Regions from separate parts of the Staphylococcus casei genome, predicted to be linked through region 1. Evidence: riboswitches for the same ligand, from Rfam matches in the RefSeq annotation. Region 1 holds a riboswitch; the other holds the start of a gene.
The links. Region 1 has a riboswitch for thiamine pyrophosphate ahead of thiC (phosphomethylpyrimidine synthase ThiC). Riboswitches for the same ligand answer to the same signal wherever they lie in the genome.
Positions count from the first base shown of each region.

Region 2: linked by a shared signal. The riboswitch ahead of QMO72_RS09240 (ECF transporter S component) and the one ahead of thiC (phosphomethylpyrimidine synthase ThiC) in region 1 are both predicted to bind thiamine pyrophosphate.

Region 1 is NZ_CP125718.1:475,793-480,345, forward strand. It holds gene QMO72_RS02070 (phosphatase PAP2 family protein) at 406-1,305, shown strand; TPP riboswitch at 1,511-1,614, shown strand; gene thiC (phosphomethylpyrimidine synthase ThiC) at 1,712-3,448, shown strand; gene QMO72_RS02080 (GNAT family N-acetyltransferase) at 3,619-4,116, opposite strand; gene srtA (class A sortase SrtA) at 4,329-4,553, shown strand, end outside.
Region 2 is NZ_CP125718.1:1,910,990-1,915,542, reverse strand. It holds gene QMO72_RS09250 (energy-coupling factor transporter transmembrane component T family protein) at 1-729, opposite strand, end outside; gene QMO72_RS09245 (ABC transporter ATP-binding protein) at 722-2,140, opposite strand; gene QMO72_RS09240 (ECF transporter S component) at 2,153-2,728, opposite strand; TPP riboswitch at 2,815-2,916, opposite strand; gene graF (glycopeptide resistance-associated protein GraF) at 3,135-3,269, opposite strand; gene auxA (lipoteichoic acid stability factor AuxA) at 3,535-4,553, shown strand, end outside.

The DNA of each region.
Region 1 (4,553 bases):
AAAAGAATATTTATATTATAGTGCATAGTAAACAAAGTAAAACGACAGATCTCATATTATAGAGGTCTGTCGTTTTATGTCTGACTGAGTATAACTCAGCATATGAAGAACTTTTTATGAAAATAATTTTCGCTACTCATTTAATATATCACTTTATAGGAGATTTGTGACCTTACAGTACTGTCACATTAACTAAAAATGAGTAAAATGCATAATGATGAAATTCAGGCTTAAATTGCTGATATTACTACATTAATAAATACGAATAACGATAAAGTAGTATATAATATTTAAATTTTAAACATATTTGTTCGTATTAAGGGTAATGATGAGTTGGAAAATAATTTTAATTCAAATAAATAAAAATATTTTTAAAGTTTTAGTTATTTGAAGTCTGGAGGATATATGGTTATTTCGAAAAGATTAGCGACAATCATTCTAGTCATACTTAGTATCATTTTACTATTGGCTTTATGTATTGACTTACCTGTTTCACAATGCTTTATGAATCAGAATTCTGTATTTGGAACAATATTTCAAGATTTAGGGTTATTTCCGCCTACATTAATATTAATTATTTCAATGATTATTTTAAATTTTTATACATTTTCAAGATTACATAGCAAGTTAGCTAAATATATCATTCTAATGATGACATTTATTTATACGTTAATAAAAACAAATTCACTTCTGTCAGAAACAGTGCAATATGTCGCGTCAAGTTTAGATAATATTAATAAGCATAAACCGATAGGTGTGGCTAGTAATGAAGGTGATGCAGGAAGTGCATTATCTATAGGTTCAGGGTACTTAATTACATTTATTATTTTGCTTATTATCATAATAGTTGTCTATCAATTTTGGTTAAAACGTATAGATCAAAATGAAATAGAAAGGTTGTTTAAAGTAGCACTAGTTAGTTTTTTTGTATTACTTGTTGGATTAGAAACTATTGATAGTTTAAAAGAATTATGGGGACGTGCAAGACCATATGAAATTGGCAATCATGGAGCGCATTTTACAAATTGGTTAACAGTAAATGGTAATACTGGACATAGTTCTTTTCCTTCAGGACATACGACTGATGCGGCATATTTTATGTTTATTGCCTTTTATTTTAAAAAGTTAAAATCCCAAAAAATGGTATTTAATATTGGATTGGCGTATACAATTATTATGTGTCTCAGTCGTTTACGTATTGGTGCACATTTTTTAGGGGACGTTACGATGTCATTTATGTTAATTTTTATGTTAATGATTGCAGCAGATTATATGATTAATAAGTTGAATACGTACAAAATGTAATACTTGAAATTAATATATTCAAAATAAGTTTAAGCTAGAGGATATTGAAGTACTATATATCTTCTGGCTTTTTTACATGGTTTAGCGTACTGATAAATTAGAAAGTGAAAAAATATGATAAATTCTCGAAAAAGAATATGAATATTTTTTATAAATTTATTTGTAATTAAAAATGATTAGTGTTAAGTTTAAAACAGAATTTAATATCAATTGCTAGGGGTGCTTTTCAATAGCTGAAAGAGACGTTAGTCTCAACCCTTTGAACCTGATCTGGTTAATACCAGCGTAGGGAAGCATAACAAAGCAGTTTCAAAATGTAATTTGATGCTGTTTGTTGTTTAACTTCACTATATATGCGATTTCTGACCAGGTCTCCTAGCAATAATACATGCTAAGGAGTTTTTTTATGGAACAAGATAAAATTGAATTAAAGAAACAATTTCCATCTAGTCAACGATTATGGATTAGCGGTGAAGAACGAGATATTCAAGTGCCTTTTAGATCAATAGAACTATCACCGACTGTCACAGAGCAAGGCACAACGCCTAATGAATCAGTAGTTGTTTATGATACTGCTGGACCTTATCATGATCATGATTATGAAGTGAATGTTCAAAAAGGTATACCACAATTAAGAGGCAAGTGGATTGAAGAACGTGACGATACGAAATTTTATGAAGGACGCAAAGTCGTTTCATTGGATAATGGTTTTAAAAAAGATAACCATAAAAAATTCGTAGAAACACCTTTTAAATATAAACCACGTAAAGCAAAACCTGGAAAAAATGTGACACAAATGCATTATGCCAGACAAGGTATCATTACAAAAGAAATGAAATTTATTGCAACAAGAGAAGATGTATCAGCTGAGTATGTACGTTCTGAAATTGCACGTGGACGTGCGATTATTCCTAATAATATCAATCATCCAGAATCAGAGCCAATGATTATCGGGAAAAACTTTCAAGTGAAAATTAATGCTAATATCGGGAATTCAGCAGTGAGTTCTTCGATAGAAGCAGAAATAGAAAAATTAGTATGGTCAATTCACTGGGGTGCTGACACAATTATGGATCTCTCAACTGGTAAAAATATTCACGCAACACGTGAGTTTTTATTGCGTAATTCTCCAGTTCCAGTTGGGACAGTTCCAATCTATCAAGCATTAGAAAAAGTAGATGGTAACGCACAAGATCTTACTTGGGAAATTTATAGAGATACGTTAATTGAACAAGCTGAACAAGGTGTAGACTATTTTACGATTCATGCAGGCGTATTATTAAGATATGTACCAACTACAGTGAGTCGTTTAACCGGTATTGTTTCACGAGGTGGTTCAATTATGGCGCAATGGTGTTTAGCGCATCATGAAGAAAGTTTCTTATATACGCATTTTAGCGAAATTTGTGAAATTTTAAGAGAATATAATATTGCAGTGTCTTTAGGCGATGGTTTACGACCTGGATCAATTTATGATGCAAATGACGAAAGCCAAATCTTGGAATTAAAAACATTAGGAGAACTTACAGCTATTGCATGGAAGTATGATGTTCAAGTGATGGTTGAAGGCCCTGGTCATGTGCCAATGCATAAAATCAAAGAAAATCAGGAGCTTGAGGATTTTTATTGTCAAGAAGCACCATTTTATACTTTAGGACCGCTTACAACAGATATTGCCCCAGCTTATGATCATATTACTTCTGCGATAGGAGCCGCACAAATTGCGAGTTATGGCACTGCGATGTTGTGTTATGTTACACCTAAAGAACATCTAGGGTTGCCTAACAAAGATGATGTAAGAGAAGGGGTAGTCACATACAAGATAGCGGCACATGCAGCTGATTTAGCAAAAGGTATGAAAGGTGCCCAAAAAAGAGACGATGAGATTAGTAGGGCACGTTTTGAATTTAGATGGTATGACCAATTCAACCTTTCTTTAGATCCGGATAAAGCGAGATCATTTCACGATGAGACGTTACCGGCAGAATCTGCAAAAGTTGCGCATTTTTGTAGTATGTGTGGGCCGAAATTCTGTTCAATGCGTATCTCTCATGACTTACGAAAAAACCCTGAATTGAAGGCAGAAGGATTGAAACAAAAATCAGAAGAATTTGTGTCTGAAGGTAGTAAAATATACCATTAAATATAGAGTCACAGCATATAATGTTTAATTTCAGACTGCCAACAAGGTTTCGACTTTGTGGCAGTTTTTTTGTATGCTTTCTTCAATCATTATCTGAAATTTTGAGTTAATCTGTGTCACTATCTTTAAATACAATATTTGTGCAATAAAAGTCACCTTAAATGAGCGATTTAATCGTTGTTACTTAAGTCGAGTTGATAGAAAGCTAAGTCTAACCATTTATCAAATTTATAGCCTACATTATGAATTGTGCCTGAATGGGTGAATTTAAACTTTTTATGTAGGTAGATACTATAATCATTCGTTGCATCAATACCAGCTACTAATGTTTTATATCCATTATCACGTGCAGTTTGAATAATTTCAGCAAGTAATAGAGAAGCAATACCTTTACCTCTATGGTGCTTATTTACATAAATAGAATGTTCAATAGAATATTGATAGGCTGGCCAATCACGAAAAGACCCATAAGTTGCAAATGCGATTGCTTCCCCTTGTTCTTCATATACGAGTACAGGTTCATGATTATTTGCCTTTTTTTCAAACCATTCTTCACGTGCTTCAATAGTTTGTGGATTGTAGGTATATACTGCAGTGGTATTTAAGATTGCATCATTATAGATATCTAATATATTTGGTAAATCTGTTTTAGTAGCATGACGTATCATAAGCAGCGCATCCTTTTTAGATTATTTTAGGTAATGTAATTACAATTATTTCTATTTATTTATATTTAACACTTATTTTGATTAAGGTGCAATTTATTGTAATAAAATTCACGAAAATATCACGATAAGGTATGATAAATATAAATATATATGATAAAGTATTGTGCTATACTTAAAATGATAAATGTAAGTGTAAAGGGAGGTATTAGAGCATGAAAAAATGGGGCAACCGACTCATTACAACTGTTGGCATATTACTCATATTAGCTGCTGTTTATATGTTTGCTAGACCGTACATTCAACACTATTTTGCTGCCAAAGATAACGAGGAAAAAATTGAAAAATACGAACATAAACAACGACATCATACATCCACCACTATACCTAAAGATAAAACAAAAATGGTTGGCTATATTTCGGTACCAGATGCTGATATA
Region 2 (4,553 bases), 1.4 Mb from region 1:
GATAGCACCGACAGCTACTATGAGTATAATATCTTTATATGAGAAAGAAGTATTATAATAGTAGGTTCTAGGTCCATCTTTGAATCCTTTTTTTTCCATAGCAACCGACAGTTGATGTGCTTTTCTAATATTTTGGCTTAGTAACGGAATAACGATATGTTTAATACGTTTAAAACCTGTATAGTTTGATTTATCAATCATTTGATAACGCATTTTTAATGAGCGTCTAAGTTGGACTAAGGATGTAAACATCAATGGAACCATTCTTATAGCCGCCATAAAAGCATAAGCTATCTTCGGTTTAACTTTCAAATGCTGCATGAGACTGTAAAAAATCATCACGATTTGAGAAGTAAAAGCAATTAAAATACCAAAAAATGATACAGTTGACGTACGCATAGCTAAATGTAAGCCTCGATATAAACTTTCCGTAGTGATCTTTATAAAGCCTAATTGGAAAATCATGTGTGTCCCGGAACCATAAAAAATCATGAATAATGCTGATATCAAACTAAATATAACAGTAAAAAACACAAAGGCTAAGGTTATTTTGAGTTTCAAACCATTAAAAAGTAATAAAAAGACGAGCATGAACAATGTTAAATAAATCATATAATCAAATTGATGAATAAAAATAACAAAGACAAATAATAGTACTGCAATTATAAGTTTCGTGATGATATTAACATCATCTATAAAAGAATAGTGCTTTTTCCACATTTCAAACATGAGTACCACCCTTTAATTCATATAATTGATGTTGATCCACATGTAGTCTATGGGTTGGATACCTAGAAATAAGCTCTGAGTCATGCGTTACCATAATAATAGTTTGTCCATGTTGGATGCATTTTTGAAATAACTTAATAAGGTTAAACGTATTATGACTGTCTAGCCCGAAAGTTGGTTCATCTAATAAAATAAACTTAGAAGATGAGCTCAATGCAATAGCCACACTTAACCTTCGTTTTTGTCCCATTGATAATTCATATGGATGTTGTGATTGTACATTTTCTAAATTTAACGTTTTGAGCATTTCTACAGTCTCTTGCATAGCATCGTTTTTAGAAATAGAATGTTTTTTATATTGAATGAAAATTTCTTCGAAAACAGAATGTGTTATAAATTGTAATTCTGGATTTTGATACACTAAATACATGTGTTTTGCTGCATCTTTGATTTTAGACAAAGTGTGATCATTAATATACATTTTTCCTTCATATTTAATTAGTTGCATCATCGATTCTAATAATGTAGTTTTACCGCTGCCGTTTGGTCCAGTAATAGTAATCCAATCACCAGTGTTGATGATGTGTTCTGAAATACGTAAAAGTTTACGTTTACCTCTTTTGACTGTAACTTGTTTGAATTTAAAGTTACTATTTGTTGGTAACATCGCCGTATTTGGACATGAAGAGGGTTTAGGGGCGTATTGCCAAGCATTTGGATGCCATACGCCATATTCTGTTAATAGGTGCTCATAGTCGCTTAGCATCTTTGTTGGAGATTCGTCCGCTATGATTTCCCCGTTGTAATTAAACAAAAGCACACGATCTATATGTTGCCATATATGTTCCACTTTATGTTCTACAATGAGTACAGTTTGATCTTCCCACAAGGCCTTGATTTTTTGCCATAAATCAGCAGTTGCTTCTACATCTAACATAGCTGTGGGTTCATCTAAAAATAAAGTGTCTGCTTGTTGCAAAAGCGTTTCTGCAATTGCAAGTTTTTGTTTCATACCACCACTTAATTGGTTAATGTATTGATCTTTATCTACATTAAGTCCTACTGCTGTAAGTGCTGCTTTAATTTTTTCGTCCATATTATCACGAGGGACATTTAAATTTTCTAATACAAAAGCTAATTCTTCATAAACTTTAGGCATACAAAATTGACTGTCCGGATCTTGAAAAATAACGCCGCAGTTATGGTTAATGTGTAATTCATCATATTTCATTGGCAAATCAATAAGATTAGGCACAATACCACTTAAGACATTCAATAACGTACTTTTTCCAGAACCAGAAGGTCCTAAAAGTAATACTTTTTCTTTATCATTTATATTGATACTTAAATTATCAAATATTTTATGCTGTGCATTTGGATATTTTAGACGTAAATTTTTTGTTACTATCAACGAAATTGCTCCTTATAAGTTGTCGTAATCGCTTTGACTTGCTGGTCTAAACAATTTAGTTACACCAGTTTGATCCAAGGCTTTTACGATATAATAAGATAAAAGTCCAGCAACAACGATGCCACTTATAAGTCTAAACCCGATGTATAATGCGAGGTTCCATCCAGCAATTTCTGAAAGATAACCATAAGCGAAGTCAATCGGTAATGTAGCTACTGCAGCTAAAAGTCCAGCTAACATGGCAACCATAACAGTACGAGATTTATATTTAAAAATTGCAAATATAATTTCACAGGCTAAACCTTGTAATAAGGCATAAATTATAGTAGCTATATCAAAACGGCCCATTATTATAGTTTCGCCAGCCCCTGCAGCAAATTCAGCTAAAATAGCAATACCAGCTTTAGGGATAATAAGATAAGCAACGACAGCTGCCATAAACCATGCGCCATACGTCAATTCTTCAAAATGTAGTCCGGTAATTTGTACAGCTTTATAGACGAAATTCCAAATGTTGTATATCACTGCGAAAACAACTGCAATTAATACAGTTACGAGTATTTCAGAAAGCTTTAAACCTTTTGTCATGATCGTTTCCTCCTATATAAAAAACGCACAACCTTCTAGAAAGTTGCGCGTTTAAATAGTGGCATAGGGATACCAATCAAAGAAAAAGGTATCGCAATACACTTTCCTACGCTAGTTTAATCTAGATCAGGTTCAAAGGGTTTGAGGGTATACCTCATCTCAGTCACTAAACACCCCTAGTGCGAATATTATATTTAAATTTAACTATAATGTATGATTTTTCGCCAGTTCTGTCAAGGTCTCAATTTAATAATGGGGAATAATAAGCTGGTTAATCAATAGAGGAAGCGAGTTTATAAAGAGCATATAGAAAGTAGCGAAGTATATTGCTAAACTAAGGTAGGGAAGCGTATTAAAAAAGTAAGCCGAAGTAGTTTGGCTTACTCAAAGTGAATCGTCTATTGTCTTAATCCAATGTGTCTTGGATATTTTTTTTAGTTTCTTCCTCACCATCATTTGATGATGATTGTTGATCTTTTAATTTATCTTCAGCCGCTTTAGCTTTTTCAGCTGCTTGTTTATTTAATTCTTCTTTACTCATAAGTACAACACTCCTTAATTTTTAAGTAGAATATATTGATTGTATACCACGGAATTGAATCATTAAACAAAAACAAAGAAATGAATAACTATAAATTGTATATAGCCCATGCGTTTTTATACTTTTTATGAAATAATTGTTTAATAGTATAAATTATGTGGAATTTTGACTATACAACTATTTTATATCATACTATAGACTTATTTATTAGATTATTAAAGACAAGAACAAAATGTTCATATATAATAACTTTGAGGTGAATGGTATGTCTTTTTTTAAGAAACACGCTGAGATACTGTATAGTTATATTATAGGCATCGTTTCGCTTTTCACAAGTCTCATCATTTTAATTAATTTACCTTTAATTCACAAGTTAAATGGTAAAGGTAAGATTGAATTACATATTCATAATGTGTGGGATTTTATAAACGCGTTTTTCAGTGAAATTATTAGGGTGATGAGTAATTATATAGGGAACTTTCCTGTAGTAAGCGCAATCTTGATTCTTTTGTTTGGTGTTGCGTTAATACTTATTGGCTTCACGCTATTTAGAACAACGAGATATGACTATGATATTTCAATTTTCTTTTTAGTTATTGGTATTCTGTTCTTCATTATAACGCTTATACTCATGACACAAGTTTATAGCTTTTTTGCTGTTATTTTTGTGATACCTTTTGCGGTGCATATAGGTTACATTGTTTATAAAGATGAATTAAATACGGACCATAGAAAATATCATTATTTATGGATTATTTTCACTTATGGCATAAGTTATTTATTAACACAAATTGTGTTATATGGAAGAATAGATAGTGATCAAATTGTACCAATTGATATTCTAAGTGTTAACACGTTTTTCATAATTATGTGGTTACTTGGACAAATGTCAATTTGGAACTTCTTATTCCTAAGAAGATCATTACCATTAACGAAACAAGAACTCGGCGAAGAAGAACCGGAATTATCTAGAACGAGTAAAGGTGCAGTAACTACTCAAACAAAAGAATATTGGAAAGATTTACAAGACAAAACAACAGAATTTACACGTAAAACACGTAGAAGTGTAGATATTCAAAAAGCTAGGGATAAAAAGGATAAATTCATTAAAAAATGGAAAGACATTATTGATATTCAAGAAGATGATGTACCAAATTGGATGAAGAAACCTAAATGGCTTAAATCTGCATATGTAGAATTATGCTGTGGAGCAATTCTCTTATTCTTTACATTGATTGAATTTAATAATAGAAACGCATTATTTGTTTCTGGTGATTGGGAAAT